DNA from 4 places in the Streptomyces bikiniensis genome. Region 1 is predicted to be linked to each of the others. Evidence: riboswitches for the same ligand, from Rfam matches in the RefSeq annotation. Region 1 holds a riboswitch; each other region holds the start of a gene.

Region 1 (3,513 bases):
ACGACCACGCCCGGCTCGGCCGCCAGCGCGTCCACGTCGGTGAAGTTGGACATCAGGGGGACGGCGCAGACGGCGACCCGCAGCACGTCCGCGCCGACCGGCGGCGCCACCACCGACTCGCGGACCGTGCCCCGCAGGGAGACCCGCAGTCCGTCCTCCTCGTCGATGCCGAGCCCGTGCGCGTACGGCAGGACGCCGAAGGTCCGGCGCCCGGTCAGGCCGTGCAGCATGTCGAGCCCGGGTTCGAGCAGGCTCACGTCGCCCCGGAACTTGTTCACCAGGTACCCGGCGACGAGCGACTGGTCCTCGGGGGACAGCAGCGCCGTCGTGCCGAAGAACTGGGCGAAGACCCCGCCCCGGTCGATGTCCCCGACCACCACCACGGGCAGCTTCGCGGCCCGCGCCACGCCCATGTTCACGATGTCGGTGCGCCGCAGGTTGATCTCGGCCGGGCTGCCGGCGCCCTCGCAGATCACCGCGTCGTACGTGCTCCGCAGCTCCTCCAGGCACGCCATGACCGGCTCGAACAGCTCCTTCTGCCGCCCCCCGTGCAGGGTCGTGCCGGGGGACGACCCGCCGGACCCCCCGAAGAACCCGCGGGCGCTCATCTCGCCCACCGGCTTCCCCATCAGGACGACCTGGCTGGACCGGTCGCCGCCCGGCTTGAGCAGCACCGGGTTCATCAGCGCGGTCGGCTCGACCCGGGCGGCCTGCGCCTGCATGGCCTGGGCCCGCCCGATCTCGGCGCCCTCGCGCGTGACGAAGGAGTTGAGGGACATGTTCTGCCCCTTGAACGGCGCCACCTTCAGGCCCTTGCGGACCAGCCAGCGGCAGATCCCGGCCGTCACGACGCTCTTGCCCGCGTCGGACGTGGTCCCGGCGACCAGCAGCCCCCCGCCCCTCATGCGTTCCCCCGCTTTCCGTGCTTCCTGCGCCTCACGGCGTCGGCGATCAGACGGCCGCCCGCACAGGCGACCAGGGTCAGCGCGGTCACCCGGCGCGAGAGCGCCACCGCCCGTTCGACGTCCGCCACCTCGACGGCCCGCCCCTCCCCGTTGAGCACCGGCCGGTGCTCGACGCGCCCGCCGTACGAGAGGGTGCCCCCGAGCCGTACGCCCAGCGCGCCCGCGAAGGAGGCCTCGACCGGGCCCGCGTTGGGGCTCGGGTGCTTCGACGCGTCCGCCCGCCAGGCCCGTACGGCCCCGCGCGGATTTCCCCCGGCGACGGTCGCGAGCGCGGCCGTCAGACGCGCGCCCGGCCAGCCGGCCAGGTCGTCGAGGCGGGCCGAGGCCCAGCCGAAGCGGCGGTGGCGGGGCGACTTGTGGCCGACCATCGCGTCCAGGGTGTTGACGGCCCGGAAGCCGACGAGTCCCGGCACGCCCGCGACCGCGCCCCAGAACAGGGCGCCGACCACGGCGTCCGAGGTGTTCTCGGCGACCGACTCGACGACCGCCCGGGCCATCGCCGGGCCGTCCAGGGACTGCGGGTCGCGCCCGCACAGGTGGGGCAGCCGCTCGCGGGCCACCTCCAGGTCCCCGGCGGCCAGCGCCCCGCCGATCGCGCGGGCCTCCCGGCCCAGGGTCGTCCCGCCGACGACGGCCCACACGGAGGCGGCGGTCAGCGCGACGGCGGCGGCCGGCCGGTCCCGCACGGCCCGGGCGGCGAGGGCGCCGAGGGCGGCGGTGGAGCCGGCGCAGACGGCGGTGTGCAGGGCGCCCCAGCCGCGGTGGTCGTGGTGGAGGCGCTTCTCGACGGCGGCGGCGGCCCGGCCGAACGCGGCGACGGGGTGGCCCCTGCGGGGGTCGCCGAGGAGCAGGTCGACGGCGAGGCCCGCGGCCGCTCCGTACGCGAAGACAGCGGTGGCTCTGGGACGGCCGGGCATGGCGCTGTGTCCTCACTCAGGGTCCGCGCCCTGGATCGACGTGACCGGCGGCGAGAGTTCCTGGCTCCCGGACCCCTCGGATCCGGTCACAGTGGCGGGACCGCGCCGGATTCGCACCGGACTTCCTCTGCTGCCGCCGTAATGGCCCCGGCAGTCCACCACGCCCCGAGAACGGGCGTCAACCCAGCCTTGACCTGCGGCGGCGCACTGTGCGGAGCACCACAGGGAGCGCCGTGGAGAGCACCACGGAAAAGCCGTGGGGAGCACCACGGAAAAGGGCCGGGCGGCCCGTACCCGAAGGTGCGGACCGCCCGGCCGGTGGAGCGGGGACCGTCAGACGACGATCAGGTAGATGCCGTACGCCACGGCCGCCAGGCACAGTCCGAAGCAGGCGTAGGCGCCGGTGCGGGCCAGGGCGGCGGAGCCTCCCCGGGCCGCGGCCTCCTCCTGCTTGGTGAGGCCGACGATGCCGAGGGTGAAGAGGCCCACCAGGACGACGGTGGCCACGAGGCTGACGCCGAAGACGGAGCCGAGGGCTGCCCAGTCGATCTTCATGTGGTTCTTTCCTTAGACCTTCGCGGCCGGGGCCGGGGGAGCGGTCGGGTCGGTGGGGGCCGGGGTGAGGATGGTCGCCTTGAGGTCCTCGTCGGTGACGGCGGCCACGGAGCCGGCCGGCGGCGGGGTGACGGCGGCGATGGCGGTGGTCACCACGCCCGCGGGCTCGGCGTCGGCGGCGTCGAGGTCGTCGGCCGTGACGTTGTGGTGGTCGACCGGCTTGCGGCGGGAGAGCGACCAGATGACGGCCGAGCCGGCCACGAGCAGGACCGCGACGGCGGCGATGCCCCAGGGGCCCTGCTTGGTGAGGAACTCGGCGCCGGCGCCGACCAGGCCCGCGGCGGGCAGGGTCAGGCCCCAGGCGACGAACATCCGGGTCGCGGTCGACCAGCGGACGACGCCGCCCTTGCGGCCGAGGCCGGCGCCCATCACGGCACCCGAGCAGGACTGGGTGGTGGAGAGGGAGAAGCCGAGGTGCGAGGAGGCCAGGATGACCGTCGCGGCGCTGGTCTGGGCGGCGAAGCCCTGCTGCGGCTGGAGGTCGGTGAGGCCCTTGCCCATGGTGCGGATGATGCGCCAGCCGCCCAGGTAGGTGCCGAGCGCGATGGCGACGCCGGCCGAGACGACGACCCACAGGGGCGGGTTCGAGCCGGGGGCGACGACGCCCTGGGTGACCAGGGCGAGGGTGATGATGCCCATCGTCTTCTGGGCGTCGTTGGTGCCGTGGGCGAGGGAGACGAGACCGGCGGAGGCGATCTGGCCGGCCCGGTAGCCCTTGGCCGTGGCCTTCGCCTCGGGGTTCGCGTTGATCCGGTACGTCAGCTTGGCCGCGAACATGGCGGCGAGGCCCGCGACGAGCGGCGCGGCGACGGCCGGGATGAGGACCTTGGTGACGATGGTGGAGCCGTTCACGGCCGCCCAGCCGGCCGACATGACCGCGGCGCCGATCAGGCCGCCGAAGAGCGCGTGCGAGGAGCTGGACGGGAGTCCGAGCAGCCACGTCAGCAGGTTCCACAGGATGGCGCCGACCAGCGCGGCGAAGATCACCTCTGTGCGGATGCCCTCTTCGTTGATGA
Region 2 (3,513 bases), on a different contig from region 1:
CTCCTACGCGCGGCCTCGAACAGAAGGAACGACACATGACCAGATCCACCTACAGCCACGCGGTACGCGCGCTGCGCGCCGCCGTGCTGTCCCTCGCGCTGGTCCTGGGCCTGACGGGCCTCGGCCTGGCGTCCGCCCCCGAGGCCACCGCCCTGAACGGCAAGGGGACGGCCGGCTACTGCCCGAACAGCAGCGGCGTGACCGTGGTCGTCGACTTCCAGGAGCTCGGCGGCGGCACCGTCGTCCGCTGCGCCCCCGGCGACCAGGCCACCGGCCTCGCCGCGCTGGAGAACGCCGGATTCGACGTCACCGGGACCCAGCGCTGGGGCAAGGCCTTCGTCTGCCGCATCGAGGGCAAGCCCACCGCCGCCACCGAGTCCTGTGTGAACACTCCCCCGGCCTCGGCGTACTGGTCGTACTGGCACGCCCCCAACGGCGGCAGCTGGACCTACAGCACGTCCGGCGCCTCGGGCCGCAAGCCGGCCCAGGGCAGCTTCGAGGGCTGGTCGTTCTCGCTGAACAAGACCGCGAGCACCAACCCGAAGCCGCGCGTGGCTCCCGTACGTCCGTAACCGGACCCACTTCCTCACGCATGTCACACCCCGCCCGCGATCCTGCCGAAACCGGCCCGGACCGCGGGCGGGGCCGTTTCCGCGAACGTTTCACTCTTTCCGGCGCACGCCTCGCACAGGGAACTCACGCATCGCGTTGTCCGTATTCTGATATGTCGCCGCCACGCGACCGACTGGCGGCCGACGCGGGGAGGCGGCATGAACAGGCACGTTCGACACCTGGTTCTGGACGGGGAGCGGGTGGTCGTCCTCTCGCCGAGCGAGTTCGACAAGCTGCTGGCGAGTCGCCGCCAGCTGGGTGGGCAGGCGTCGCGTGTCCGCGCGCTGCGGAGCGGGCTGCGGGAGCTCGTCGACCGGCTGGAGTCCCTGGAGAAGCGGCTGGCCTCGGCCGACCCTGCTGACACACGGGGGCTCGCCTCCGAACTCGGCGCGTGTCTTCGTCACGCCCGGAAGATGGCCCGACCGGGCGGAGCGAACCGACAGGCGACGGCACCATAAGGGGATTACTTAGGTATACCTAAGTTCGAGCTGCGACACAACATCTGCCCAGGCTGGACATCCCGGCTCCCAGATGTAGTGTTGCTCGTGCTGGTGGTTCGCCAGGCACCGATGTGCCGGGCGAGGCAAGAGGGAACCCGGTGAGAATCCGGGACTGCCCCGCAGCGGTGAGCGGGAACGACCGCCGTCATACGCACTGAGTCCGCCGGAGCGGGCTCGGGAAGCGACGGCCGGTAGGAATCCTCGGCGTATGGCGCCGAGAAGGGCCCGCGAGTCCGAAGACCTGCCACCGGTGCGTCCGCCGAATCGCGGCGTACGCGCTCCGAGGCCCCGAGGGAGGGCCGCGTGGCTGCCGCACGGACCCGGATCGGACGAGCTTTCCTCCGCCGATCCGCCGCTCGCCGTACGCTCCGCCGCGTTCCCCCCCCAGCCCCGGACACGGGAACGAGCGAGAGGAGCGGGGACCGATGAGCGGTCTCGTGTATTTCTCCAGTGTCTCGGAGAACACCAAACGCTTCGTGGAGAAGCTGGATCTGCCGGCGACGCGCATCCCCCTGCACCCGCATCGCGACGACATGCCCCGGGCCGCCGGGCCGTACGTGCTCATCGTGCCGACGTACGGCGGCGGCGAGCACGCGGGCGCGGTCCCCAAGCAGGTGATCCGCTTCCTGAACGACCCGGACAACCGTGCGCTGCTGCGCGGCGTGATCGCTTCGGGCAACACCAACTTCGGTGCGGACTACTGCCTCGCGGGCCGGGTGATCTCGGCGAAGTGCGGGGTGCCCGAGCTCTACCGATTCGAACTGCTGGGTACGGACCGCGACGTCCGCGCCGTGAAGGAAGGACTGCAGAGGTTTTGGACACGACAGTCATCGGTGACGGGACGGCCGGCGGCATGAGCGCGGTCGCCGCCCCGGCCGCCACCGCGCAGGCCGGCCCGCGCGAGTCCGTCGGCGCGCGCAAGGACTACCACGCGCTGAACGCCATGCTGAACATGTACGACTGCGACGGACGCATCCAGTTCGGCAAGGACCGCGAGGCGGTCCGCCAGTACTTCCTCCAGCACGTCAACCCGAACACGGTGGTCTTCCCCACGCTGAAGGAGAAGATCGACCACCTGATCGAGAACGACTACTACGAGGAAGCCCCGATCAGGCACTACGCCTGGCCGTTCGTGGAGGACCTGTACCGCAGGGCGTACGCGTACAAGCACCGCTTCCGCACCTTCCTGGGCGCCTTCAAGTACTACACCTCCTACACCCTGAAGACGTTCGACGGCTCCCGCTACCTGGAGCGGTACGAGGACCGCGTGGTGGCGACAGCCCTGTACCTCGGCGCCGGCGACGAGGCCCTGGCCGCCCGGCTGGTGGACGACATGATGACGGGCCGCTTCCAGCCCGCCACCCCCACCTTCCTCAACGCCGGCAAGGCCCAGCGTGGAGAGCTCGTCTCCTGCTTCCTGCTGCGGGTCGAGGACAACATGGAGTCCATCGGACGCGGGATCAATTCGGCGCTCCAGCTGTCCAAGCGCGGCGGCGGCGTGGCCCTGCTGCTGACGAACCTGCGCGAGCGCGGGGCCCCGATCAAGAAGATCGAGAACCAGGCGTCCGGTGTGGTGCCGGTGATGAAGTTGCTGGAGGACTCCTTCTCCTACGCCAACCAGCTCGGCGCCCGCCAGGGGGCCGGCGCGGTGTACCTGCACGCGCACCACCCCGACATCATGCGGTTCCTGGACACCAAGCGGGAGAACGCCGACGAGAAGATCCGCATCAAGACCCTCTCCCTGGGGGTCGTGGTCCCGGACATCACCTTCGAACTCGCCAAGCGCAACGAGGACATGCACCTGTTCTCCCCGTACGACGTGGAGCGCGAGTACGGAAAGCCGCTCGCGGACCTGTCCGTCAGCGAGCACTACGACGACATGGTCGCCAACCCGCGGATCCGCAAGACCGCGCTCAGCGCCCGCGAGTTCTTCAAGACGGTCGCGGAGCTGCAGTTCGAGTCGGGCTATCCCTACCTGTTGTTCGAGGACACCGTCAACCGTGCCAACCCGGTCCCCGGCTGGATCAACATGTCCAACCTGTGCTCGGAGATCCTCCAGGTCAACACTCCCAGCACCTACGACGCGGCACTCGGCTACGAGACCGTCGGCCGGGACGTCTCCTGCAATCTCGGCTCTCTCAACATCGCCGCCGCCATGGCCTCCCCCGACCTCGGGGCGACGGTGGAGACCGCGGTGCGCGCCCTGACCTCCGTCTCCGACCAGTCCGACATCGGCGCCGTGCCCTCCGTGGCCCGCGGCAACGACCTGTCCCACGCCATCGGCCTCGGCCAGATGAACCTCCACGGCTACCTGGCCTCGCAGCGCATCCACTACGGCAGCGAGGAAGGAGTGGACTTCACCGACATGTACTTCTACACCGTCGCCTATCATGCGCTGCGC
Region 3 (3,513 bases), on a different contig from region 1:
CGTTGATCCAGATGTTGCGGCCGTTGACGACGCCCGCGACCAGGCGCTTGCCGGGCAGTCCGCCGACGCTCGCGAGGTCGTTGAGGTTGCCGGCGGCGCGCTCGGTGAAGTCGAGGGCGAGACCGTCCACGGGTGCCGAGGCGAGCACCTGGAGGGCGCCGCCGAGACGGTCGAAGTAGGAGGCGACGAGCAGCTTGGGCCGGTCGGTGAGCGCTCCGAGGTCGCGGTAGGCGCGGGCGGCGGCGTTCAGTTCGGCCGGGGTGCGGTCCTGGACGAGGGCGGGCTCGTCCAGCTGGACCCACTCGGCGCCCGCCGCCCGCAGGTCGGCCAGGACCTCGGCGTAGACGGGGAGCAGCCGGTCGAGGAGGGTGATCGGGTCGAAGTCGGCGGCCACGCCGGGCGCGGGCTTGGCGAGGAGGAGGTAGGTGACGGGGCCGACGAGGACCGGGCGGGCGGTCAGGCCGAGGGCGACGGCTTCCTTCAGCTCGGAGACCTGCTTGGCCGAGTCGGCGGTGAAGACGGTGTCCGGGCCGAGCTCGGGGACCAGGTAGTGGTAGTTGGTGTCGAACCACTTGGTCATCTCCAGCGGTGCGACGTCCTGCGTGCCGCGGGCCATGGCGAAGTAGCCGTCGAGCGCGTCCGCCTCGACGGCGGCGCGGTGGCGGGAGGGGACAGCGCCGACCATGACACTGGTGTCCAGGACGTGGTCGTAGTACGAGAAATCACCGGTCGGCACCTCGTCGATGCCGGCGTCGGCAAGCTGCTGCCAGTTCGAACGGCGCAGGTCGGCGGCGGTGGTCCGGAGGGCGTCGGCGGTGACGCGGCCCTTCCAGTAGCCCTCGACGGCCTTCTTCAGTTCGCGGTTCTGACCCTGGCGGGGGTAGCCGTACACGGTGGCTCGTGCTGCCGCGGCTGCGGGCTTCGCTGTCACGGAACTCTCCTTCGCGAGATGTGTCCAGAAACATCCCGGACGACGGGACGCGGACGCGAAGGGAACGACAGAACGCGCGGACCGTCTCACGGGAAGACCCCGTGCGTGCCGCTCGCTGTGTACGCCGACCCGCCCACGAGGTCACCGGGATGTCCGTACGCGGAATACGTCCGCGTGCGGGCAACGGGCAGGTCTTCGGACTCGCGGGCACGCTCTCCGGTCTGACCGGAGGACACCTACTGGCCGTCGCTTCCCAGGACCGTTGTCCGGTCCCAGTGCGTATGACGGCGGTCGTTCCCGCTCACCGCTGCGGGGCAGTCCCGGATTCCCACCGGGTTCCCTCTTACGACGCATCCCGCCTGGCGGACGGGGCGAACCAGCTGCCCGGCCAGACTAGGGTGCCGGATCACTCAGCGGCGACCCCCTGTCCATCATGCGGACATAAAAATGAGACAGATGGCCTAGTCGATCGGGAACGCCGGGCGGTGAACCGCCCGCGTTCAGTGCTCGGACACCACCGGGTACGGCACCAGGGCGCGCCGGTCGGGGTCGACGGAGAGGACACCGCCGGCGGGCGGCCGGGCGCGCTGGGCGCAGTCCCGCCGTTCGCAGATCCGGCAGCCCAGACCGATCGGGGTGGCGGCGCGCGGGTCGTCCAGGGCGACGCCCTCCGCGTAGACCAGGCGTGGCGCGTGCCGCAGCTCGCAGCCCAGCGCCACGGCGAAGTCGGCACGCGCCGCGTGGTGCCCGAACCCTCCCCGGGTCACCGTCCGGGCGATCCAGAAGTACTTCTTGCCGTCCGGCATCTCGGCCACCTGGGTGAGGATCCGGCCGGGCGCGGAGAACGCCTCGTACACGGTCCACAGAGGGCAGGTGCCGCCAAGACGCGAGAAGTGGAAGTCGGTGGCGGACTGCCGCTTGGAGATGTTGCCCGCGCGGTCGGCCCGCAGGAAGGAGAAGGGCACCCCGCGGCGGCCGGTGCGCTGGAGCGTGCTCAGCCGGTGGCAGACGGTCTCGAATCCGACGCCGAAGCGCGCCTGGAGGAGCTCGATGTCGTAGCGGAGTTCTTCGGCGGCTGTGTGGAAGGACGTGTACGGCATGAGGACCGCGCCGGCGAAGTAGTTGGCGAGCCCGATCCTGGCCAGTCCCTCCGCCTGGGCGGAGGTGAGCCCGGCGGTGGCGACCAGCTCGTCGAGGAGCGGCCCGTGCTCCAGGAACGCCAGCTGCGTGGCGAGCTGGAACGCGCGCTGCCCCTCGCTGAGCCAGGGGGACAGCAGGAGCACCCCGCTGTCCGCGTCGAAGCGCCGCGCGTCCGCGGACCGCTCCGGGCCCGACTGGAGCACCTTGACGCCGTGCGCGGTGGCGAGACGCTCCGTGAGCGCCTCCGCCGCGCGGCCGGCCCGGCCGGTGTTCAGGGCCGCGGCGGTCGCCTCGGCCTGGATCTCCAGGGCGGCGAAGTGGTTGTGGTGGGCGTAGAAGAAGTCCCTTACCTCGTCGTGGGGTTCGGCGGGCAGGAGACCCGCGGTCTCCTCGGGCGAGGCCAGCGCCGCCACCCGCTCGGAGGCGTCGCGGTAGCGCTGGTGCAGGGTGACGAGGGCCCGGGCCACCTCCGGATGGTCGCGGACCACGTCCGCGATCTCGTCCTGCGCTATCGGAGCCCCACAGGCCTCGTCCCCGAGCGCCGCCCGCAGATCCGTGGCCAGCCGCTCCTCGCCGGCCTCGGAGAAGAACTCCGGGTCGATGCCGAACACCTCGGCGATCCGCAACAGCACCGGAGCGGTCAGCGGACGCTGACTGTGCTCGATCTGGTTGAGGTAGCTGGTCGACAGCCCCAGGGCGCGCGCCAGCTCCACCTGGTTCATGCCCCGCTCGCGGCGCAGCCTGCGCAGTTTCGCGTGCGCGTAGATCTTCGGTCCGGCAGGCCGTCCCATGCGGATCAGACTCCTCTCCGTTCCCCTTCTCTGTGAAGGTAGCATCCGCAGATTTCGCAAGATTCGCAGTTTCGCAGCCGTGGCGTGGACGGATTCCGCACAGTGGCGCCCTCGATCACGCCCCGTCGGCGGGGAAGACTCGCCGACGTACGCCGTCCCCACCGCACGCCGCGAGGAGTCCCGTGATCGACCACCAGGTACGCGTCCACCCCAGTGCCGACCGCCTGCCCCGCGAGGAGCAGCTCGCCTGGAAGCTGGCCGCCGTCGCCACCGGTACCCAGGACGCGCCGGACCTCGACGCCGAGGCCTCGGAGATGGTGATCAACCGGATCATCGACAACGCCTCGGTCGCCGTGGCCTCGCTGCGCCGCCGCCCGGTCGCCGTCGCCCGTGCCCAGGCCGCCGGCCACCCGGCGGCCCCCGGCGCCTCGGCCTTCGGCCTCCCGGCCGGGACCACGCTCTCGCCGGAGTGGGCCGCCTGGGCCAACGGCACCGCCGTGCGCGAGCTGGACTTCCACGACACCTATCTGGCCGCCGACTACTCCCATCCCGGCGACAACATCCCGCCGCTGCTCGCCGTCGCCCAGCACACCGGCCGCTCCGGAGCCGACCTCCTGCGCGGCATCACCGCCGCCTACGAGATCCACGTCG
Region 4 (3,513 bases), on a different contig from region 1:
CGAGGCGCCGGGCGACGGTCCTGCGGCCCAGCCCGGCAAGGGGCTCGCCGTCGAGGGTGACGGTCCCGGAGTCGGGGGCGAGGACGCCGGCGAGCAGGCGCAGGAGCGTGGACTTGCCGGAGCCGTTGGGGCCGAGGAGGCCGGTGACGGTGCCGGGGACCGGGGCGATGCCGACGCCGTCCAGGACGAGGGTGCCGCCGGCGGTGCGCGAGACCCGGTCGGCGCGCAGGCCCGTGTCCTCGCGGGTGGGGGTCATCGCGTGCTCCTCGTGCGGTAGAGGACCAGGACGAAGGCCGGTACGCCGATCAGCGAGGTGACCACGCCCACCGGGACCTCCTGGGGGTCGAGGACGGTACGGGCGAGGGTGTCGGCCCAGACGAGGAAGACGGCTCCGGCCAGGGCGGTGACCGGGAGCAGCCGGGTGTGCCCGGGGCCGACGAGCGCGCGGGCGGCGTGCGGCAGGACGAGCCCGACGAAGCCGATGGCCCCGGCGGCGGAGACCAGGGCGGCCGTCAGGAGCGCGGTGGCGCAGAGGAGGACGATCCGGGTCCGGGCGACGGCGACGCCGAGGGAGGCGGCGGCCTCCTCGCCGAAGGCGAACGCGTCCAGGGTCCGCGCGTACCCGAGGCAGGTCGTCAGGGCCGCCGCGAGGACGCCGAGGCAGACCCACACGTCGGTCCAGCCGGCCCCGGCGAGCGAGCCGAGCAGCCAGAAGAGGACGCCCCGGGTGGTCTCCGCGTCGGCGGCCGTCATCACCACGAAGGAGGTGAGGGCGGAGAAGAGCTGCATGGCGGCGACCCCGGAGAGGACCACGCGGTCCGTGGAGCCGCCGAGGGTGTGGCTGAGCAGCAGCACCAGCGCGAAGGAGCAGACCGCCCCGAGGAACGCCCCGCCGGTGACGGAGAGCACTCCCCCGCCGACACCGAGGACGACGACCGCGACCGCGCCGGTCGAGGCGCCGGAGGAGACGCCCAGGACGAAGGGGTCGGCGAGCGGGTTGCGCAGCAGCGACTGCATCACCGCGCCGCAGAGGGCGAGGCCGGCGCCGCAGACGGCGGCGAGCAGGGTGCGGGGAAGCCGCAGGTCCCACACGATCCCGTCCCGGATCGGGGAGAGTTCCGGGACGCCCCCGCCGAGGTGGGCGGCGACCGTCGCCCACACGTCGGCGACGCCGATGCGGGCCGGGCCGATGGTGATGGCCACGGCGATCGACGCGGCCAGGAGCGCGAGCCCGGCCGCCGTCCCCAGCAGGACCGCGGCTCCCTTCCGCACCGAAGCCCCGGCCGGAGGGGCGGTGGGCGGAGGGGCAGTGGGCGGAGGGGCAGTGGGCGTCACTTGGCGAGACCGTACGAGCGGAGGGCCGCCGCCACCTTCTCGACGGCCTCGACGGTGCGGACCGTGGGGTTGAGCGCCTGGCCGCTGAGCAGCACGTACCGCTTGTTCTTCACCGCGGTCATGTTGCGGGTGACCGGGTCGGACTCCAGGAACTCGATCTTCTTGGCGGCGCTCTCGGCCGACTGCGAGCGGCGGGTGAGGTCACCGATGACGAGGACGTCGGGGTCGCGGTCGGCGACGGTCTCCCAGTTGATCTGGGGCCACTCCTCCTTGGTGTCGTCGAAGACGTTCTTGGCACCCAGTTCGCGGGAGACGATGCCGGGGGCGCCGCAGCAGCCCGCCATGTAGGGCGCCTCGGAGTTGGCGAACCAGTAGAGGACCGTGGCGTTCTCGAAGCTTCCACCCGAAGTCGCCTTCGTCACCCGGGCCTTGAGCTCCGCGACGAGCTTCTCGCCGCGCTCCGGGACTCCGAAGATCCGGGCCAGGTCGCGGATCTCGCCGTGGACCGTCTCCATGGTGAGCGGCCGGACGCGGACGCCGTCGCCGTCGCCGCCGTTGTCCTTGCCGACGCAGTCGGTGGGCGAGAGGTACGTGGGGACGCCGAGCTCCTCGAACCGCTCGCGGGTCGCCACGCCGCCCTTGCCGAGGGTGTACGTGAAGGAGGCGGCGGCGAAGTCGGGTTCGGTGTCGAGGACCTTCTCGAAGGAGGGGTAGCGGTCGGCGAGGCGCGGGACCTTGGCGTTCTCCTTCTCCAGGCCCTTGAGGACGGGATCCGTCCAGGTGCCGGTGCCCACCATGCGGTCGGCGAGGCCGAGGGAGAGCATGATCTCCGCCGCGCCCTGGTCGAGGGCGACGGCCCGCTCGGGCGCGCGCTCGACGCGGACGGGCCGTCCGCAGTTGTCGTCGAGGACGACGGGGTACCCGGTCTTCGCCTCCCCGGCGGCGCCGCCCGCGGGCCGGTCGGGGGCGGGGGTGGTCCCCGCGCCGCAGCCCGTCGCGGTCAGGAGCAGGGCTCCGGTGAGGAACGGCACGGCGGAGCGGACGGGGTGTGCGAGCGGCACGGGACTTCCTCTGCGGCCAGGGCTCATGCGCGGAGCCTGTCGTACGGTGCTCCCCGGGCGCGCGTGTGCCGCCGGGGCCGCCAGCAGGTCTTCGGACTCGGGGTCAGCCGGACGGGGCGCCTTCCCGGGCCGTCGTCGCCGCCCAGTGGCCGATGCTCCGCCCGTCGCCCTCACCGCTGCGCGTCAGTTCCGGTCTCGCACCGGATTCCCTGACCCGTGCACCCACCCGTTCGGGTGCGTACAAAGGTGCGACTGGCCTCGGCACAGTACCACCGCCCCGGGGGCGCGCCCCGGGGCGCGGTGGCCGTCAGACGCGCAGCTCCTTGGCCTCGAAGCGGCCGTCCCCGAGGACCAGGACGAAGGAGACCTGCTGCCCCTCCGAGACGGTCCGGCTCTCGTCCTCGATGTCCTCCGCGCTGAACCAGACCTGGTCCTCGGAGCCGACGGGGACGACGAACCCGTATCCCCCGAGACGGTTGAAGGAATGCACGAATCCCTTGCTCCTGCCTTCCACGGCGGCCTCCTCCTCGGCGTCGGGGACGCGGGCGAGGGGTGTCCCGGCCGGGTCCGGCCGCATCCGCGTCTCAGGGGAGGTGTACCCCGTCGGGCCGCGCTTCGCCCGTCGGCCGGGGGGGCGTGCGCGAGCACCCCGGACCATCTCGTAGAATATTCAACAGAGGTCCGGTGCCGAAGATCCCCCGTGTTCGGCACCGGACCTCGTCGTACGTCCGGCTCGGGAGTCGCGCGTACGGCCCCGGCTCCGTACTTCCGGCCCGGAGACGGCGCGCGCCTCAGGTGCCGCCCGGGTACGCGATCCTCGCCGTGATCCTGGCGATGCGCGCCGCCGTCTCCGCGGGAGGGGCCACCGGCTGGACGATGTGGCTGACGGTGAGCCGCACGACCGTCTCGACGGCGAGGCCGCGCGACTCGGCGTCCACGTCGGGCCAGGCCTCGGTCGCGTACGCGTCGAGCATCGCCATCGCCGTGCCGAAGACCGGCTCCGTACGGGTGGTGAGGTAGGCGAGGAGGTCGTCCTCGCCGCCCCGCGCCGCGACCAGGACGCTCTTGATGAGGGGGTTGTCCACGGTCTGCTGGAGCGTGTAGCCGACTCCGGCCG

What was found. Region 1 has a riboswitch for cobalamin ahead of OO47_RS19095 (cobalamin biosynthesis protein). Riboswitches for the same ligand answer to the same signal wherever they lie in the genome.
Region 2: linked by a shared signal. The riboswitch ahead of nrdI (class Ib ribonucleoside-diphosphate reductase assembly flavoprotein NrdI) and the one ahead of OO47_RS19095 (cobalamin biosynthesis protein) in region 1 are both predicted to bind cobalamin.
Region 3: linked by a shared signal. The riboswitch ahead of metE (5-methyltetrahydropteroyltriglutamate--homocysteine S-methyltransferase) and the one ahead of OO47_RS19095 (cobalamin biosynthesis protein) in region 1 are both predicted to bind cobalamin.
Region 4: linked by a shared signal. The riboswitch ahead of OO47_RS24740 (ABC transporter substrate-binding protein) and the one ahead of OO47_RS19095 (cobalamin biosynthesis protein) in region 1 are both predicted to bind cobalamin.

The regions. Positions count from the first base shown of each region.
Region 1 covers NZ_JNXJ01000022.1:156,868-160,380, forward strand. Annotated here, with positions in the region: gene OO47_RS19090 (cobyric acid synthase) at 1-905, opposite strand, end outside; gene OO47_RS19095 (cobalamin biosynthesis protein) at 902-1,882, opposite strand; cobalamin riboswitch at 1,915-2,057, opposite strand; gene OO47_RS19100 (hypothetical protein) at 2,216-2,437, opposite strand; gene OO47_RS19105 (inorganic phosphate transporter) at 2,450-3,513, opposite strand, start outside.
Region 2 covers NZ_JNXJ01000001.1:21,846-25,358, reverse strand. Annotated here, with positions in the region: gene OO47_RS00125 (hypothetical protein) at 36-572, shown strand; gene OO47_RS00120 (hypothetical protein) at 771-1,070, shown strand; cobalamin riboswitch at 1,148-1,375, shown strand; gene nrdI (class Ib ribonucleoside-diphosphate reductase assembly flavoprotein NrdI) at 1,538-1,969, shown strand; gene nrdE (class 1b ribonucleoside-diphosphate reductase subunit alpha) at 1,927-3,513, shown strand, end outside.
Region 3 covers NZ_JNXJ01000001.1:50,518-54,030, forward strand. Annotated here, with positions in the region: gene metE (5-methyltetrahydropteroyltriglutamate--homocysteine S-methyltransferase) at 1-931, opposite strand, end outside; cobalamin riboswitch at 1,101-1,327, opposite strand; gene OO47_RS00230 (short-chain fatty acyl-CoA regulator family protein) at 1,432-2,862, opposite strand; gene OO47_RS00235 (MmgE/PrpD family protein) at 3,045-3,513, shown strand, end outside.
Region 4 covers NZ_JNXJ01000035.1:3,327-6,839, reverse strand. Annotated here, with positions in the region: gene OO47_RS24750 (ABC transporter ATP-binding protein) at 1-256, opposite strand, end outside; gene OO47_RS24745 (FecCD family ABC transporter permease) at 253-1,335, opposite strand; gene OO47_RS24740 (ABC transporter substrate-binding protein) at 1,332-2,423, opposite strand; cobalamin riboswitch at 2,462-2,668, opposite strand; gene OO47_RS24735 (cold-shock protein) at 2,704-2,886, opposite strand; gene OO47_RS24730 (TetR family transcriptional regulator) at 3,188-3,513, opposite strand, start outside.